2 regions of the Butyrivibrio hungatei genome follow, and region 2 is predicted to be linked to the other one. Evidence: a T-box and tRNA genes for the amino acid it is inferred to sense, from the RefSeq annotation. Region 2 holds a T-box; the other holds one or more tRNA genes.

Region 1 (8,069 bases), 1.4 Mb from region 2:
TGAAACATCTAAGTAGCCGGAGGAAGAGAAAACAAAAGTGATTCCGTAAGTAGCGGCGAGCGAACGCGGAAGAGCCCAAACCTAGGAGCTTGCTCTTAGGGGTTCGGACTGTATAATCGATGGAGACTGTTAGTAGAATCTGAATGGAAAGTCAGAGCCAAAGAGCGTGAAAGTCGCGTATACGAAAATGGTCGAAGCGAGACAGTATCCAGAGTAGGACGAGACACGTGAAACCTTGTCTGAATATGCGGGGACCACCCCGTAAGGCTAAATACTACTTAGTGACCGATAGCGAATAGTACCGTGAGGGAAAGGTGAAAAGGACCCCGGGAGGGGAGTGAAAGAGAACCTGAAACCCTGTGCCTGCAAGCTGCGAAAGCTCCATATGAGAGTGATCGCGTACTTTTTGTAGAACGGTCCGGCGAGTTATGTTTGTTGGCGAGGTTAAGCACTTAAGGTGAATAGCCGAAGGGAGACCAAGTCTGAATAGGGCGAATAGTCGTCAAACATAGACCCGAAACCGGGTGATCTATCCATGGACAGGATGAAGCGGCCGTAAAAGGCTGTGGAGGTCCGAACACACATCCGTTGAAAAGGGTGGTGATGAGCTGTGGATAGGGGAGAAATTCCAATCGAACTCGGAGATAGCTGGTTCTCCCCGAAATAGCTTTAGGGCTAGCCCTGTAGCATTCCTCTTGGAGGTAGAGCACTGAATATCCGCGGGGGCTTCACCGCTTACCAAAGATTATCAAACTCCGAATGCCAAAGAGGATGAGCGCAGGAGTCAGACTACACGAGATAAGTTGGGTAGTCAAAAGGGAAAGAGCCCAGATCTACGGCTAAGGTCCCAAAGTACGTGTTAAGTGGAAAAGGATGTGGGATTTCATAGACAGCTAGGATGTTGGCTCAGAAGCAGCCACACATTCAAAGAGTGCGTAATAGCTCACTAGCCGAGAGGTCCTGCGCCGAAAATTACCGGGGCTGAAACACGACACCGAAGCCTAGGGATTGATATCATCTACGGGTGATATTGATCGGTAGGGGAGCATTCACAGGGGCGTAGAAACTGTACCGAAAGGAGCAGCGGAGCGCTGTGAAGAGAGAATGCCGGAATGAGTAGCGAGATGGAGGTGAGAATCCTCCAGGCCGAATATCCAAGGATTCCAGGGTAAAGCTGATCTGCCCTGGGGAAGTCGGGACCTAAGCTGAGGCCGAGGAGGCGTAAGCGATGGACAGCAGGTTGATATTCCTGCACTTATGTATATCAGAACTGTGGGGACACAGGCAAAAGGCACGAGCCGGGGAAGGAAGAACCGGTCCCGCAAGGGGGAGCGAAGTATAGTAGTGAAGCGTGAGATATGACTGTCAAGAAAAGCCACTATTGCGTATACATAACCCGTACCGTAAACCGACACAGGTGGATGAGGAGAGAATCCTAAGGCCGACGGGAGAAGCATTGTTAAGGAACTCGGCAAAATGTCCCCGTAACTTCGGGATAAGGGGAGCCCACGCAAGTGGGCCGCAGAGAAGAGGCTCAAGCAACTGTTTAGCAAAAACACAGGTCTATGCGAAACCGAAAGGTGAGGTATATGGGCTGACGCCTGCCCGGTGCTGGAAGGTTAAGAGGAGAGGTTAGAGCAATCGAAGCTTTGAATTTAAGCCCCAGTAAACGGCGGCCGTAACTATAACGGTCCTAAGGTAGCGAAATTCCTTGTCGGGTAAGTTCCGACCCGCACGAAAGGCGTAATGATTTGAGCACTGTCTCGGCAATGCACCCGGTGAAATTGAAGTACCAGTGAAGATGCTGGTTACCCCGCCAGGACGGAAAGACCCCATGGAGCTTTACTCCAGGTTGATACTGGGGTCCGGTACCATATGTACAGGATAGGTGGAGACTAAGAAGTAGTGACGTCAGTTGCTACGGAGTCGCTGTTGGGATACCACCCTTATGATGCTGGGCTTCTAACCAAGGATCTTGAAACAGGTCCGGGGACAATGTCTGCCGGGGAGTTTGACTGGGGCGGTCGCCTCCGAAAGGGTATCGGAGGCGCTCAAAGGTTCCTTCAGAATGGACGGAAACCATTCGCAGAGTGCAAAGGCAGAAGGGAGCCTGACTGTGACACCGACGGGTGGAACAGATACGAAAGTAGGACTTAGTGATCCGGTGGTATGAAAGTGGGATTGCCATCGCTCAACGGATAAAAGCTACCCTGGGGATAACAGGCTTATCACTCCCAAGAGTTCACATCGACGGAGTGGTTTGGCACCTCGATGTCGGCTCATCGCATCCTGGGGCTGTAGCAGGTCCCAAGGGTTGGGCTGTTCGCCCATTAAAGCGGTACGCGAGCTGGGTTCAGAACGTCGTGAGACAGTTCGGTCCCTATCCGGCGCGGGCGTAGGATATCTGAGAGGAGCTGTCCTTAGTACGAGAGGACCGGGATGGACGGACCGCTGGTGTATCAGCTGCATCGCCAGATGCATAAGGCTGGGTAGCCACGTCCGGAAGGGATAAACGCTGAAGGCATCTAAGCGTGAAGCCCCCCTCAAGATGAGATATCCCTGCTTCGGCAGTAAGACCCCTTGGAGAGTACGAGGTTAGATAGGCACAAGGTGTAAGCACGGTAACGTGTTCAGCTGATGTGTACTAATAGGTCGAGGGCTTATCCAAAACGCAAGTATAGGAAGATGGATTTAGATATCAGTGTTCGGTTTTGAAGGTACAAAAACTTCAATAATGGCCCGGTGGCTCAGCTGGTTAGAGCGCCGCCCTGTCACGGCGGAGGTCAGGGGTTCGAACCCCCTTCGGGTCGCTCAACTTCATATTGTTTGGTTTACTTAGAACGGGATCTTAGCTCAGCTGGGAGAGCATCTGCCTTACAAGCAGAGGGTCACAGGTTCGAGCCCTGTAGGTCCCATTTTTCTACTAAACACAATTCGTGTGTAGGCCGATGTGGCTCAATTGGCAGAGCAGCTGATTTGTAATCAGCAGGTTAACGGTTCGAGTCCGCTCATCGGCTCTATATGGATGGCTTCCCGAGTGGCCAAAGGGGACAGACTGTAAATCTGCTGCAAATTGCTTCGGTGGTTCGAATCCACCGCCATCCATTTTTTTATTGCAAAAATGCAATAATCAAATAGGATTCGTACGGTGGTGCGGATTTATAATGACGCGGGGTGGAGCAGTCTGGAAGCTCGTCGGGCTCATAACCCGAAGGTCATAGGTTCAAATCCTGTCCCCGCTACTCTATGCCTAGATAGCTCAGTTGGTAGAGCAGAGGACTGAAAATCCTCGTGTCGTTGGTTCGATTCCGACTCTAGGCATCTTTTTTATTAATTCTTTACTCAGTAGGCGGAATTGTTTACTGAGTTTTTTTATGTTTTTTATACATTTTCCCTTGTTCTGTGGTAATATTATAAAAATTAGTCCACGTGGTGCTCAAAGCCACATAAGTAAAGGTAAAGAGTTATGATGCATTTAACTGGAGAAGATAAGAAGATTATCAAACAGGTCTTAGATATTAAAGACTATGATCCTGATACATTTGACCCAAAGATCTTAGATGAGCTTGAGGAAGATGAAGAGTATCGTGGTATTCTTCATAAGCATGGAGCAGAAGTTCTTGGTTCTAAGCGCTATCAGAGATTAAAGACTTACATTCAGCATGGCAATGTAACAGTATTCGAGCATAGTATTCACGTTGCACTTTGTGCAATAAAGTTAAATAGAAAGCTTAAAGTAGGCTGTAAGGAAAGAGCATTGATAAGAGGAGCTCTTTTACATGACTATTTCTTGTATGATTGGCATGATAGTGATGCACCTGGAAATATACATCCAAAACTTCATGGATTTTATCATCCTGGTATAGCACTTAGAAATGCTTGCAGAGACTTTAAGTTATCACCAAGAGAAAAAGATATCATTGAGAAGCACATGTGGCCACTTACAATAAGACCACCTCGTTGCAGAGAGGCATGGATAGTGTGTTTAGCAGATAAATATGCGTCTACGCTTGAAACATTGAAGCTTAAGAAAGGAAAGATTAAAGTTAACTATGCCTGATCTTTACCAGGAGTTAATTAGTTTGGCTGAAAGTGATATGTATCCCTTTCATATGCCAGGTCATAAAAGAAACTGCTTAAGCACCCCATTAGAGGGTGCTTTTCGTTGTGATATAACAGAAATAGATGGCTTTGATAATCTGCACGATGAGGACGGCATTATTCTTCAGGCAGAGGAAAGAGCTAACAGTCTTTATGGTGCTGATAAGACATATTTTCTTGTGAATGGAAGTACAAGTGGAGTTCTTTCAGCTGTTTCGTCAGCTGTTCATAAAGGAGGCACTGTATTAGCCGCAAGGGCTAGTCATAAGTCTTTTTATCATGCAGCATATCTCAGAGATCTAGATATTCATTACTTACCTGATAATACAGAAAAAGAATTAAATATACCTGGAAGATACAGTGCTAAGGATGTTGAAAAGTGCTTAACAGATGATGTCGAGGCTGTATTTATAACTTCTCCAACCTATGAAGGCAAATGTTCAGATATTAGAGGAATAGCTGAGGCATGTCATAGAAGGGGAATTGCACTTATTGTTGATGAAGCTCATGGTGCGCACTTTGGCTTTGGAAAAGAATACACTGATGCAGAGGGTGGGTTTTATGCCTTACCTAATAGTGCTGTTTCAGAGGGAGCAGATCTGGTAATTCATAGCACTCATAAGACACTGCCATCAATGACTCAGACAGCACTTATTCATGTTCAGGGAAATATTGTTGATAAGGGACTTCTTAAGAGATTTTTAAGGATATATCAGTCTAGTAGCCCTTCATATGTACTTATGTCTTCAATTGATCTATGTATGAAGGAAATGGAAGAAAAGGGAGACGAATTCGTTAGAAATCTCCTTAAGTATAGAAACAAGATTCAGGAAGAAACTGCGTCTAATCAGCTTGTAAAAGTACTAGGGCATGATGACAATGAGGATGCCGCTAAAGTGGTGATTTCTGTAAAAGATACCTCAATGACAGGACAGCAGTTATATGATATACTTCGTGAGGAATATGCTTTGCAGCTTGAAATGGCAGGCGAAAAATTTGCACTTGCTATTATCTCAGGCTGGGATACAGAAGAAGGTATAGATAGACTGATCAGGGCTATTAATGACCTAGAAAAAAAGGCTGTTAAGGAAGAAGCAAGTTCTAAATATGGGAAACTTGTGATGCCTTCTAAGGCTATGAAATTGAGTAAGGCCTGGGATAGCGAAAAAGAAGTTATCAGAATAGATGAAGCCGCAGGACATATATCAGGTGAATTCATCAATCTGTATCCACCGGGAACACCGATAATTGCGCCTGGTGAAGTTTTTTCAAAAGAAATATTAGATACCATTAAGACTTATTTGGGTGAAGGCCTTAATGTTCAGGGGATTGTAGAGGATAATAAAGGAAATAAGGAAGGAATTATATGCGTAAGACAAAAATAATTTGTACTATTGGACCAGCAAGTGAGAGCGAGGAAAAGCTTCGTGAGATAATGCTTGCAGGAATGAACGTAGCTCGATTTAATTTTTCACATGGCTCACACGAGGAACATAAGAGAAAATATGACAGGATCAAGAAACTTCGTGAAGAACTTGATCTTCCTGTAGCAGTTATGCTTGATACAAAGGGACCAGAGATTCGTTTAAAAGATTTCGAAGCTGGAAAAATCGAGCTTCAGGCAGGACAGAAGTTTACACTTACATCTAGAGAAGTATCAGGAACACAGTCAGAGGTATCCATTACATATAAGGAACTAACAAACGATTGCAAGAAGGGAATGACTATCCTTATCGATGATGGTCTCATTGAACTTGTAGTTGATGAAGTAACAGATACAGATATTGTCTGCACAGTAGTAAATGGTGGACCAGTTTCAGATAAAAAGGGAGTTAATGTTCCTGGAGCAGAGCTCACAATGCCTTACTTAAGTGAGCAGGATAAGAGTGATATTATTTTCGGCTGTGAGCAGGGATTTGATTTTGTGGCAGCATCTTTTGTCAGAAACAAGGAAGACGTTGAGGCTATTCGTGAGCTCTTAAATGAAAAGAATAGCCAGATGAAGATAATTGCTAAAATTGAGAGTACACAGGGTATCAATAACCTTGAAGAGATTTTGGATACAGCTGATGGAATCATGGTAGCAAGAGGTGATCTTGGCGTAGAAGTTCCATTTGAAGATGTACCAGTAGTTCAGAAGGAAATGATCAAGCTTGCAGAAGCAAAGGGAAAGTATGTTATTACAGCAACTCAGATGCTTGATTCTATGATCCATCATCCACGTCCAACACGTGCGGAAGTAACAGACGTAGCAAACGCTATTTATGACGGCACAACAGCTATCATGCTTTCAGGAGAGACAGCTTCTGGTGATTATCCAGTTGAGGCTGTTAAGACAATGGCTCGAATTGCAGAGCGTACCGAGGCTGATATCGATTATGTTGGAAGACTTCGCAAGAGAGACTATGTCCCAAGCGATATCACAACAGCTATTTCACATGCTACATGTAATATTGCAGCAGAAGTCAATGCTGATGCGATCCTTACAGTTACTATGTCTGGATTTACAGCAAGCATGGTATCTAGATACAAGCCAAATTGCCAGATCATTGCATGCACAGTCAATCCAACAGTTTGCAGACAGTCAAATCTTATGTGGGGTACAACACCACTTCATATCAGACAGGAAGACACAGCTGATGAGCTTTTCAGGGAAGCTATCAATGCTGCTAAGAATGCAGGATATCTCAAGGCAGGAGATAAAGTTGTATTAACAGCAGGAGTTCCACTTGGAATACCAGGTAGAACAAATATGATAAGAGTAGAGGAATTATAAGGGGTAAAATGGGAAGAATATTTCTTTTGATGGGAAAGAGTACCTCTGGTAAAGACACAATTTACAGAGAACTTATAAAGAACGAGGAACTCAGGTTAAATCAGGTGATTCCATATACAACTCGCCCTATGAGAGATGGGGAGACTGACGGAGTTCAGTATTTTTTCAAGGATGAGCAGGAATACCAGAATCTTAAGAAAAGTGGCAAGATAATAGAAGAAAGAACCTATCACACAAATTATGGCGAATGGAGATATTTCACTGTAGATGATGGTCAGATCGATCTATCTGCTGGAAATTATCTGGTGATAGGAACTTTGGAATCGTATTGCTACATTAGAGATTATTTTGGAAAAGAAAATGTGATTCCACTTTTGATTGACGTAGACGCCAAGATAAGACTTCAAAGAGCTATGCACAGAGAGGACAAGCAGGAACATCCTAAATATGATGAAATGTGCAGACGCTTTTTGGCTGATGAAGAAGACTTCAGTGAAGACAAGATTGCTCAGGCAATGGTGCAAGACAGATTCAAGAATAATGGCAAAATAGACGATTGTATTAATGAAATAACTAGGTACATTATTCAGAAAATAGGATAAAATAAGTATAGGCGTCAAGTGACATAACGACATGGTTTGAGGGGTCAAATTATGGATATAAAGATCAATAATGTCGTACAGCCGACACAAACTGCAGCACCTGAGCAGGTCCAAGAGGCGAATGGAGATTTTAAGTTTGTTCTAACCAGCAAGCTGGAAGACACAAATCTTGCAGAGCGCCTCAATTTGATGATGCAGGATATTGTCCAGCAGGGTGAGAGAATATCCAAGAGAAATGACATCAAGGATATGCAGCGCTACAGAGTGCTTATAAAAGATTTTTTAAATGAAGTTGTCACAAGATCTCACGCCTTTTCAAGAGAGAATTTCCTTGATAGAAAGGGAAGACACAGAGTTTATGGAATCATCAGGCAAGTAGATGATGAGCTCGATGCTCTTGCTAAGGAACTTGTTAAAGATGAGAAGGACAATATTGGGATACTGGCCAAGATAGGTCAGATTGAAGGACTTTTGTTGGATATTTTTACTTAAGGGGAACGAAATGGCGGATTTTTCCGATATCATAGATCAAGTTCAGATGAAAGAGCACATGCAGAATGCGCTCAAGACAGATAAGGTGTCACATGCCT
Region 2 (8,069 bases):
TCCAGACTGCAGTTTTGTATGGAAGACTTAAAGGAGTAGATATCCGCAAGGTTGGAAGTGGTAATGCAGGTACAACCAATACTTTGAGAGTACTTGGAACTAAGGCTGGTTTTATAGTCCTTTTTGGAGATATGATCAAGTGCATTCTCGCTATATTCCTTACAGGATTTGTATTTAAGCAGATTTTTGGAAGTGAAGTATATGCAAGTTACAATTACTTCCTTAAGATCTATACAGCAGCTGGATGCGTACTTGGACATGATTTCCCATTTTTCCTTAAGTTTAAGGGTGGTAAAGGAATAGCAGTTACTTCAGGCTATATTATTGCAACAGGAACTCCTTTTGTTTTAGTAGGTCTTCTTGCTTTCCTTGTTCCATTTAATATTACACATTACGTATCACTTGGAAGTCTTTGCCTTTATACATGCTTTTTTATCCAGCTTATTGTTGAAGGCCAGACAGGAATCTGCAATATGGCTATCAATGTAATGCCTCAGGGCGTTAGGATTGAGATGTATGTTGTTGCATTCCTTATGACAGTTCTTGCTTTTTATCAGCATAGAACCAATATCCAGAAGCTTTTATCTGGAAATGAAAGAAAAACATATTTGTTCAAAAAGAACAAGATTGACTAAATGAGGGAAAATTGTGAGTAAAAACATCGGTATAATTGGTGCAGGAAGCTGGGGAATTGCTCTTGCTTACCTTCTTACCAATAATGGACATAAGGTTACAATCTGGTCCAGAAGCGATTCATCTGTTGAAAAACTAAAGAGTTATCATGGAAATGAAGATAAGCTTCCAGGAGTTAAGCTTCCAGATGATGTGATCTATACCTCAAAGATTCAGGAGGCAGTTGAGGACAAGAATATTATCGTTCTTGTTATTCCTTCTGCTCATATGAGAGAGACAGCAAGGCTTATTGCTCCATATATCAATCCTACTGAGGAATGTCAGCAGATCATTGTCAACTGCTCAAAGGGTATCGAAGAAGATACTATGATGCTTATGTCTGATGTCATTCTTGATGAGATACCAGGAAGTAATGTTTGCGTATTATCAGGCCCTTCGCATGCTGAGGAGGTTGGTCGTAAGATGCCAACAACTATAGTTATTGGAGCCTTTGATAAAGATATTGCAAGATACGTACAAAACGTATTTATGAATAACGTTTTTAGAGTTTATACTAGCCCTGATATGCTTGGTATTGAGATTGGTGCAGCTTTAAAGAATGTTATTGCTCTTGCAGCAGGAATTGCTGATGGCCTTGGATGTGGAGATAACGCTAAGGCAGCTCTTATTACAAGAGGTATTGCTGAAATGTCCAGACTTGGAATGGCAATGGGCGGCAAACTTGAGACCTTTAGCGGACTTTCAGGAATAGGTGATCTTATAGTTACCTGTGCATCTATGCATTCCAGAAATAGAAGAGCTGGAATCCTCATCGGACAAGGCAAATCCTATCAGGAAGCCATGGATGAAGTTAAGATGGTTGTAGAAGGCGTATATAGTGCTAAAGCTGCACTTAAACTTTCTGAAAAATACGAAGTTGAAATGCCTATAGTATCTGAAGTAAATGAGATACTTTTTAAGGGAAAAAAACCAGAAGATGCTTTAAGAAATCTGATGGAAAGAGATAAGAGAACAGAAAACAGCTCCCTCGATTGGTGAGGAAGCTGTTTGTTACCATTCACAGTTTTTGGGAGCCGCAAACTGGTTCCCTGGGGCCGTGCCCTGCCTCTGACCAGCAAACTGCGGTGGGGCCGCCAGCCTGAAGTTTGTTTTTGTTCATCCTTCGGATTTTTATGTTCATGGCATTATATTTCTTACTTTAAATTCTTTGAAACAAACTCGCCTTTGATTGCCATTTTTTGCATGTAAAGTTTTGGGTTTGAACAATTTCAAAAAAACGCCATTTTCTTATGCTCATAAGCAGCTTTTGAAACGCATGCGGTTTGCGTTGTCTGAAGCAGGGCGTTAAGAATTTATATAAGTGGTCACGCCCGCTTTTGGCGGGCTTTGTAAAAAGGAATAAGAGGTGACTCTGCAAGCTAGCTTGCGAGATCACCTCTTTTCCTTTTATTGGAGCGTAGCTCCTATGACCACTTATTATAAATTCCGCCCTGCAAGTATATGGCAAGAGCATGCGTATTAAAACAAAAGCTGCATGAGCATATAGAAAAGTATCGTTTTTTTGATTAGGGCAAAACAAAACTTTACAGTAAAAATGGCATCAAAGACTCAGACAGTGTTTCAAAACAGAATTTAAAGTAAGAAATATAACGCTCATGAACATAGAAAAATCCTTAGAGATTTACAAAAACAAACTTCAGGCTGGCGGCCCCACCACAGTTTGCTGGTCAGAGGCAGGGCACGGCCCCAGGGAACTAGTTTGCGTTTTCTCAAAAAACTGAGAATGGTAACAGCTGTTTTTTCTTTACTATATTTTGAAGATCATTAGTTTTTCTTCGGCTTGCAGACTACGTTCCCATGTGGTTTTCTACCGGATTCAAACTCAGGTCTTAGGATCTTGTTGACGATAGGTAAGAGGATCAGCATTATAGCAACGTCGCATGGAAGCTTACCTGCATTGGTGATTATTCTTGGAAGCATGATAGCTTTAAAGGCATTTCCTGTTGTGAGCATGATAAAGTAAGTGTTCATTCCAAGGTTGCAGATGATCTTAACGAGTAGCTCAGCAAAAAAGATATTCCAGATATTGATCGGTCTCTTGTAGAGGAAGAATCCGTATATAAGACCACTTACCATTGGAACTAAAGTGAACAAAAAGTTAAACTGTCCGTCAGGGTGAACCATGAACTTTACTATATCCATGGCTCCGCCAAAGATCATTCCAATCCAGGGTCCAAACAGAAAAGCAACAATTTGGTTTGGAATACTTGAAAAACCAATCCTTAAGAAGTCACCAATCTTAATGGTTGCAACTGAACTTAGGACAACAGCAATTGCTCCCATGACTCCGCAAAATACCATAACTCTGGTATCGGTAAGCTGATTCATGGTTTTTGGACTTAATCTTTCTTTGTTAAAAAAATTGGAGTTGGTGCTAGAATCAAGAAATTCATTCATAATAATACCTCCTTTGCAGTTTTTCCTTTACCACATCGGAGGATAAAAAAGATATTCAAACGATGTAGCAGCGGGATGCGAGACGTAAACCGCGGATAAACCTTCGTCCTAATGACAACTCCCTGTTCAAAAGGCACTTAACGCTTATGTCTCTACTCTGCGTTTGTTTTTTATTTTCTAGCATCATAATACTTTAGTGTAGTTTTTTTTTCAACAACTTTTTTGTAGTTATCATTCACAGTTTTGGGTAGCCGCTGGCTGGTTCACTGGGGCCGCGCCCTGCTTCTGCCTAGTCTAGCTAAGTGGGGCCATCAGCCTAAAGTTTGTTTTTGAGAATCTCTGAGGATTTTTCTATGTTCATGAGCGTTATATTTCTTACTTTAAATTCTGTTTTTGAAACACTGTCTGAGTCTTTGATGCCATTTTTGCTGTAAAGTTTTGTTTTGTCCTCATCATAAAAACGATACTTTTCTATATGCTCATGCAGCTTTTGTTTTAATACGCATGCTCTTGCTGAGCGCAAACCGCATGCGTTTCAAAAGCTGCTTATGAGCATAAGAAAATGGCGTTTTTTTGACAATCGTTCAAACCCAAAACTTTACAGCTAAAAATGTGCCTAAAAGACGAGTTTGTTTCAAAGAATTTAAAGTAAGAAATATAATGCCATGAACATAAAAATCCAAAGGATGAACAAAAATAAACTTTAGGCTGGCGGCCCCACTTAGCTAGACTAGGCAGAGGCAGGGCGCGGCCCCAGTGAACCAGCCAGCGGCTATCCCCAAAAATGTGAATGGTGATTTTGGACAAAAGAAAAAACTTCCCAAAAGAGGGAAGTTTTATCTATTTACGGTACGTAACATGTACTTTTGAAGTAAAAATGAAAGTGGTGCGTAGAACCTGTTCCAAGTAATAGCAGCTCTCATGAGTTTTAATTCGTTGTCATTGTATGACATGTAGCCATTTTCTAATTTGTTTGTAAGAGTACTATACTGATTGTTACTTTTGTCAATGTCAAAGTCAGTTTGAAGATTCTTTAAGTATTCGCTTAACTTTCTACGTTGACGCTTGGTCATCATAACTGCAAATGTACTTGGGTTGTTTTTTTGTAGCGTATAAAGACTTGTTGTAAACATTTTATTTCCTCCTTGAAAATTGCCTTTATTATTTTCTGAAAATATTGTGTCGAAAATGTGTACATGGTTTTAACAAATTTCAAAATTTATGTTTACAAAAACTTGACATAGTTTCCATAGAATCTTAGAATAGGCTATAAATATAAAAGAAAAGGCATTGATCGGAATAAGTAATTGTCACAGCCTGACAACAGAGAATAGCTGGTTGGTGAGAAGCTTTAGTTAAGAGTGATGATGAATACCTCCGTGAGCAGCAGAGGCGAAATTGCAGTAGTTTCTGACGGAGACTGACCGTTATATCAGGAGAGTATCGTCTTTTTAGTTTTAAGATCGTACTTATTGAGGCATATGGTGTGAGCTGTATGTGAATGAAGGTGGTAACACGGATTTTTTCGTCCTTCGCAATCAGATTGGTTGCGGAGGATTTTTTTATGCCTTCGCACCGTGAATAGAAAAAGGAGACAGATATGAAGATTTTCGAGGAACTTAAGGCAAGAGGACTTATCGCACAGGTAACTGATGAAGAACAGATAAGAGACCTTGTAAACGAGGGAAAGGCTACATTCTACATTGGATTTGACTGTACAGCTGATTCACTTACAGCTGGTCACTTCATGGCACTTACACTTATGAAGAGACTTCAGGAAGCTGGTAACAAGCCAATCGCACTTATTGGCGGCGGTACAACTATGATCGGTGATCCTTCAGGCAGAACTGATATGAGAAAGATGCTTACTAGAGAAGATATTGATCACAACGCAGAGTGCTTCAAGAAGCAGATGGAGAAATTCATTGATTTTGGCGAAGACAAGGCTATGATGGTCAACAACGCTGACTGGCTTCTTAACCTTAACTACATTGAGCTTTTAAGAGAGGTTGGTGCATGCTTCTCAGTAAATAACATGCTTAGAGCAGAGTGCTACAAGCAGCGTATGGAAAAAGGACTTAGCTTCCTTGAGTTTAACTACATGATCATGCAGTCATACGACTTCTATTACATGTTCCAGAAGTACAATTGCAACCTTGAGTTCGGTGGAGATGATCAGTGGAGCAACATGCTTGGCGGTACAGAGCTTATCCGAAGAAAGCTTGGTAAGGATGCTCACGCTATGACAATTACTCTTTTAACAGATTCTCAGGGAAAGAAGATGGGCAAGACAGCTGGTAATGCTGTATGGCTTGATCCTAACAAGACTTCACCATTTGACTTCTACCAGTACTGGAGAAACGTAGGCGATGCAGATGTTGATAAGTGCATCAAGATGCTTACATTCATTCCTATCGAAGAGATCCTTGAGATGGAGAAGTGGGATCCTTCAAGAATTAATGAAAAGAAGGAGATCCTTGCATTTGAACTTACTTCACTTGTACATGGCAAGGAAGAGGCTCAGAAGGCTCAGGATGCTGCTAGAGCTCTTTTTGCTGGCGGTGGAGATATGGCAAACGTTCCATCTGTTGCTCTTAAGGAAGAGGACTTCAGAGATGGCGTAGTTGATATCATGCAGGTTCTCGTTTCTGCAGGTCTTTGCGCAACAAGAAGCGAAGCCAGACGTGCTGTAGAGCAGGGCGGTGTTCTTGTAAATGATGAAAAGGTTACAGATGTAAAGACAACATATGCTAAGGACTTCTTTGCAGATGGAATCATGGTTAAGAAGGGTAAAAAATCCTTCAAGAAGGTTACATGCTAATAGACTGAATATTATTACTTAAGGGGTATTTACTGCATGGGTTACGACAACTTATTTCCTGATCATATCGGGGAAGAGGGTAGGTTTGATCAATTTGATAATGGGAAGGTCCTGGCAGGCAAGCAAAAAAATAAGCTTCCTGCCATGGGCTGGAATAGCTGGAATGCTTTTGGAAGTGGCAACACAGAGGCACTTACAAAGGTTATGGCTGACAAGATCGTAGAACTTGGCCTTGATAAGCTTGGTTATGAATATGTCATTCTGGATGATGGCTGCTATAAGCCAGAAAGAGTAGACGGCAGGCTTTCTAACGAGGAAGTTAAGTTTCCATCAGGCTTTAAGGCTTTATCTGACTATGTTCATGATAAAGGCCTTAAATTTGGCATGTACAATGACATTGGTACAAATCTTTGCGCCGGAGCACAGGTTGGAAACTGCGGCTACGAAGATGTAGATGCAAAGAGTTATCTCGAGTGGGGCGTTGATTTTTTAAAGGTTGATAATTGCTATTATCCTTTTGATAATGCCACTTTTTCTAATGCTGAAAATGCCAGATTTACATTTGCACCTAATATCAAGGCAATTAAGGTTGATGGCTTTGAGTATAAGGTAACTTCTGATGGTAAGATCACTGGTGATCTTGCAAGATTAGAGGATGACCATGTTACATTTCTTGGAACCTATGATGGTACTGGCCCTGATGCCAGTCCTGTTGGTCCAAGAAGTAGCGAGCTTATATTTGATATCTTTTCAGATTCAGAAAAGATTGTCAGCTTAAATGTTTTATATGCTACGGGCAAGAAAGAAGGCATTGGCCAATGGCTTCAGGTTGCCGTTGAGGACAGCTTTTTTTACGATGACCTGTTAAAAGAAACTGAGACAGAAGGAAGCTATGAGTGGAGCCAGGAAATTAAGATCTCTTTATCCAGAGGTAATAATAAGCTAAGGCTTATGAACCACAGAAGACAGGAAAATACTCTTAATTCCTATGCCAGACTTTTAAAAGAACTTAAAAAACTTGATCCTGACAAGGATATTTATTACTCGGCCTGTGAATGGGGCAAGACTCAGCCACATAACTGGGGCTATAAAGTTTGTGACTCCTGGAGAATCCTTAATGATATTACCTTTAGAGTTGGAAGCGACGGAGATCCTGGTCATGGCGCATGGATAGAGGACTATACTACAAGTGTTACAACTCAGTACAATAAGGCGGTTATCATGGATGAGTTTTCAGGCCTTGATAAAGGCTGGAATGACCCTGATATGCTGATGATCGGCATGGATGGTCTTACTGAAACTCAGAATAAGACTCACATGGCTATGTGGTGTATGATGAATTCACCACTTATGCTGGGAGTTGACCTTAGAAGAGTAAGTAAAGGCGATGAGATCTATAATATAATTGCCAATGAAGACCTTATAGCAATAAATCAGGACAAACTTGGAGTTCAGGCTAAACGTGTATATTCAAGCCTTGCTAAGGATGATCCATCAAGGGAATACATCAGAGACATTGACAGAGTCGATATCCTTAAAAAGAACTTATCTGACGGCAGACTTGCCATAAGCTTCATTAACCTTAGTCTTAAGGACAATAATGAGGAATATGCAGTTACATTGCATGATTTTAATCCTAAGGGATTTCAGAAGTACATGGTAAAAGATGTATATACCAAGGAAGAAGTCTTAAATGATAAGGATGTTTTAATGGTCAAAGGTCTCAAAGCCTGCGACAACAGGACATTTATCTTAACTCCAGTAGATTAATGGCTTTTGAGCAAAAGTATGAATTCTAAAGATTTTACTTATGAGCTTATAAGTAAATATGAAAAGTTAACAGGGCAAACCCTTTCAACCGATGATATAGGTTTCTATCTGACTGAGATCATTGATGAAAAGGGGAATGCCCTTTTTGAATTGCAGCTAACTAAAAGACAGGCAGCCAGAATATGCTATGAATTTATGAAAAATGCTCTTAAACTAAAGGATGAAGACTGGAAGGATGCTGGAAAGCTTAAAGACATCTATTCCTGTAAGGTCTGTGCTAATCCTATTGCACAGTGTTACGTAAGAGGAATCATATTGCCTCTTAGAGAAGACTTATTTGGATGTGATGATATCATTGGAACCGATGAAGCAAAAATGATAGTTAATA

The links. The T-box of region 2 lies ahead of tyrS (tyrosine--tRNA ligase). A T-box ahead of a tRNA ligase gene usually reads a tRNA of that ligase, here a tRNA-Tyr.
Region 1: it encodes a tRNA-Tyr, which carries the amino acid that the T-box ahead of tyrS (tyrosine--tRNA ligase) is inferred to sense. The anticodon was not compared.

The regions. Positions count from the first base shown of each region.
Region 1 is NZ_CP017831.1:80,028-88,096, forward strand. Features, by position in the region: rRNA gene bhn_RS00835 (23S ribosomal RNA) at 1-2,668, shown strand, start outside; tRNA gene bhn_RS00840 (tRNA-Asp) at 2,737-2,810, shown strand; tRNA gene bhn_RS00845 (tRNA-Val) at 2,843-2,915, shown strand; tRNA gene bhn_RS00850 (tRNA-Thr) at 2,945-3,017, shown strand; tRNA gene bhn_RS00855 (tRNA-Tyr) at 3,024-3,105, shown strand; tRNA gene bhn_RS00860 (tRNA-Met) at 3,169-3,242, shown strand; tRNA gene bhn_RS00865 (tRNA-Phe) at 3,249-3,321, shown strand; gene bhn_RS00870 (HD domain-containing protein) at 3,467-4,060, shown strand; gene bhn_RS00875 (aminotransferase class I/II-fold pyridoxal phosphate-dependent enzyme) at 4,083-5,486, shown strand; gene pyk (pyruvate kinase) at 5,468-6,877, shown strand; gene bhn_RS00885 (nucleoside/nucleotide kinase family protein) at 6,886-7,479, shown strand; gene bhn_RS00890 (YaaR family protein) at 7,531-7,971, shown strand; gene bhn_RS00895 (DNA polymerase III subunit) at 7,982-8,069, shown strand, end outside.
Region 2 is NZ_CP017831.1:1,473,303-1,481,371, forward strand. Features, by position in the region: gene plsY (glycerol-3-phosphate 1-O-acyltransferase PlsY) at 1-635, shown strand, start outside; gene bhn_RS06985 (NAD(P)H-dependent glycerol-3-phosphate dehydrogenase) at 649-1,671, shown strand; gene bhn_RS06990 (folate family ECF transporter S component) at 2,458-3,090, opposite strand; THF riboswitch at 3,157-3,252, opposite strand; gene bhn_RS07000 (hypothetical protein) at 3,927-4,223, opposite strand; T-box leader at 4,372-4,626, shown strand; gene tyrS (tyrosine--tRNA ligase) at 4,691-5,911, shown strand; gene bhn_RS07010 (glycoside hydrolase family 27 protein) at 5,948-7,681, shown strand; gene bhn_RS07015 (hypothetical protein) at 7,700-8,069, shown strand, end outside.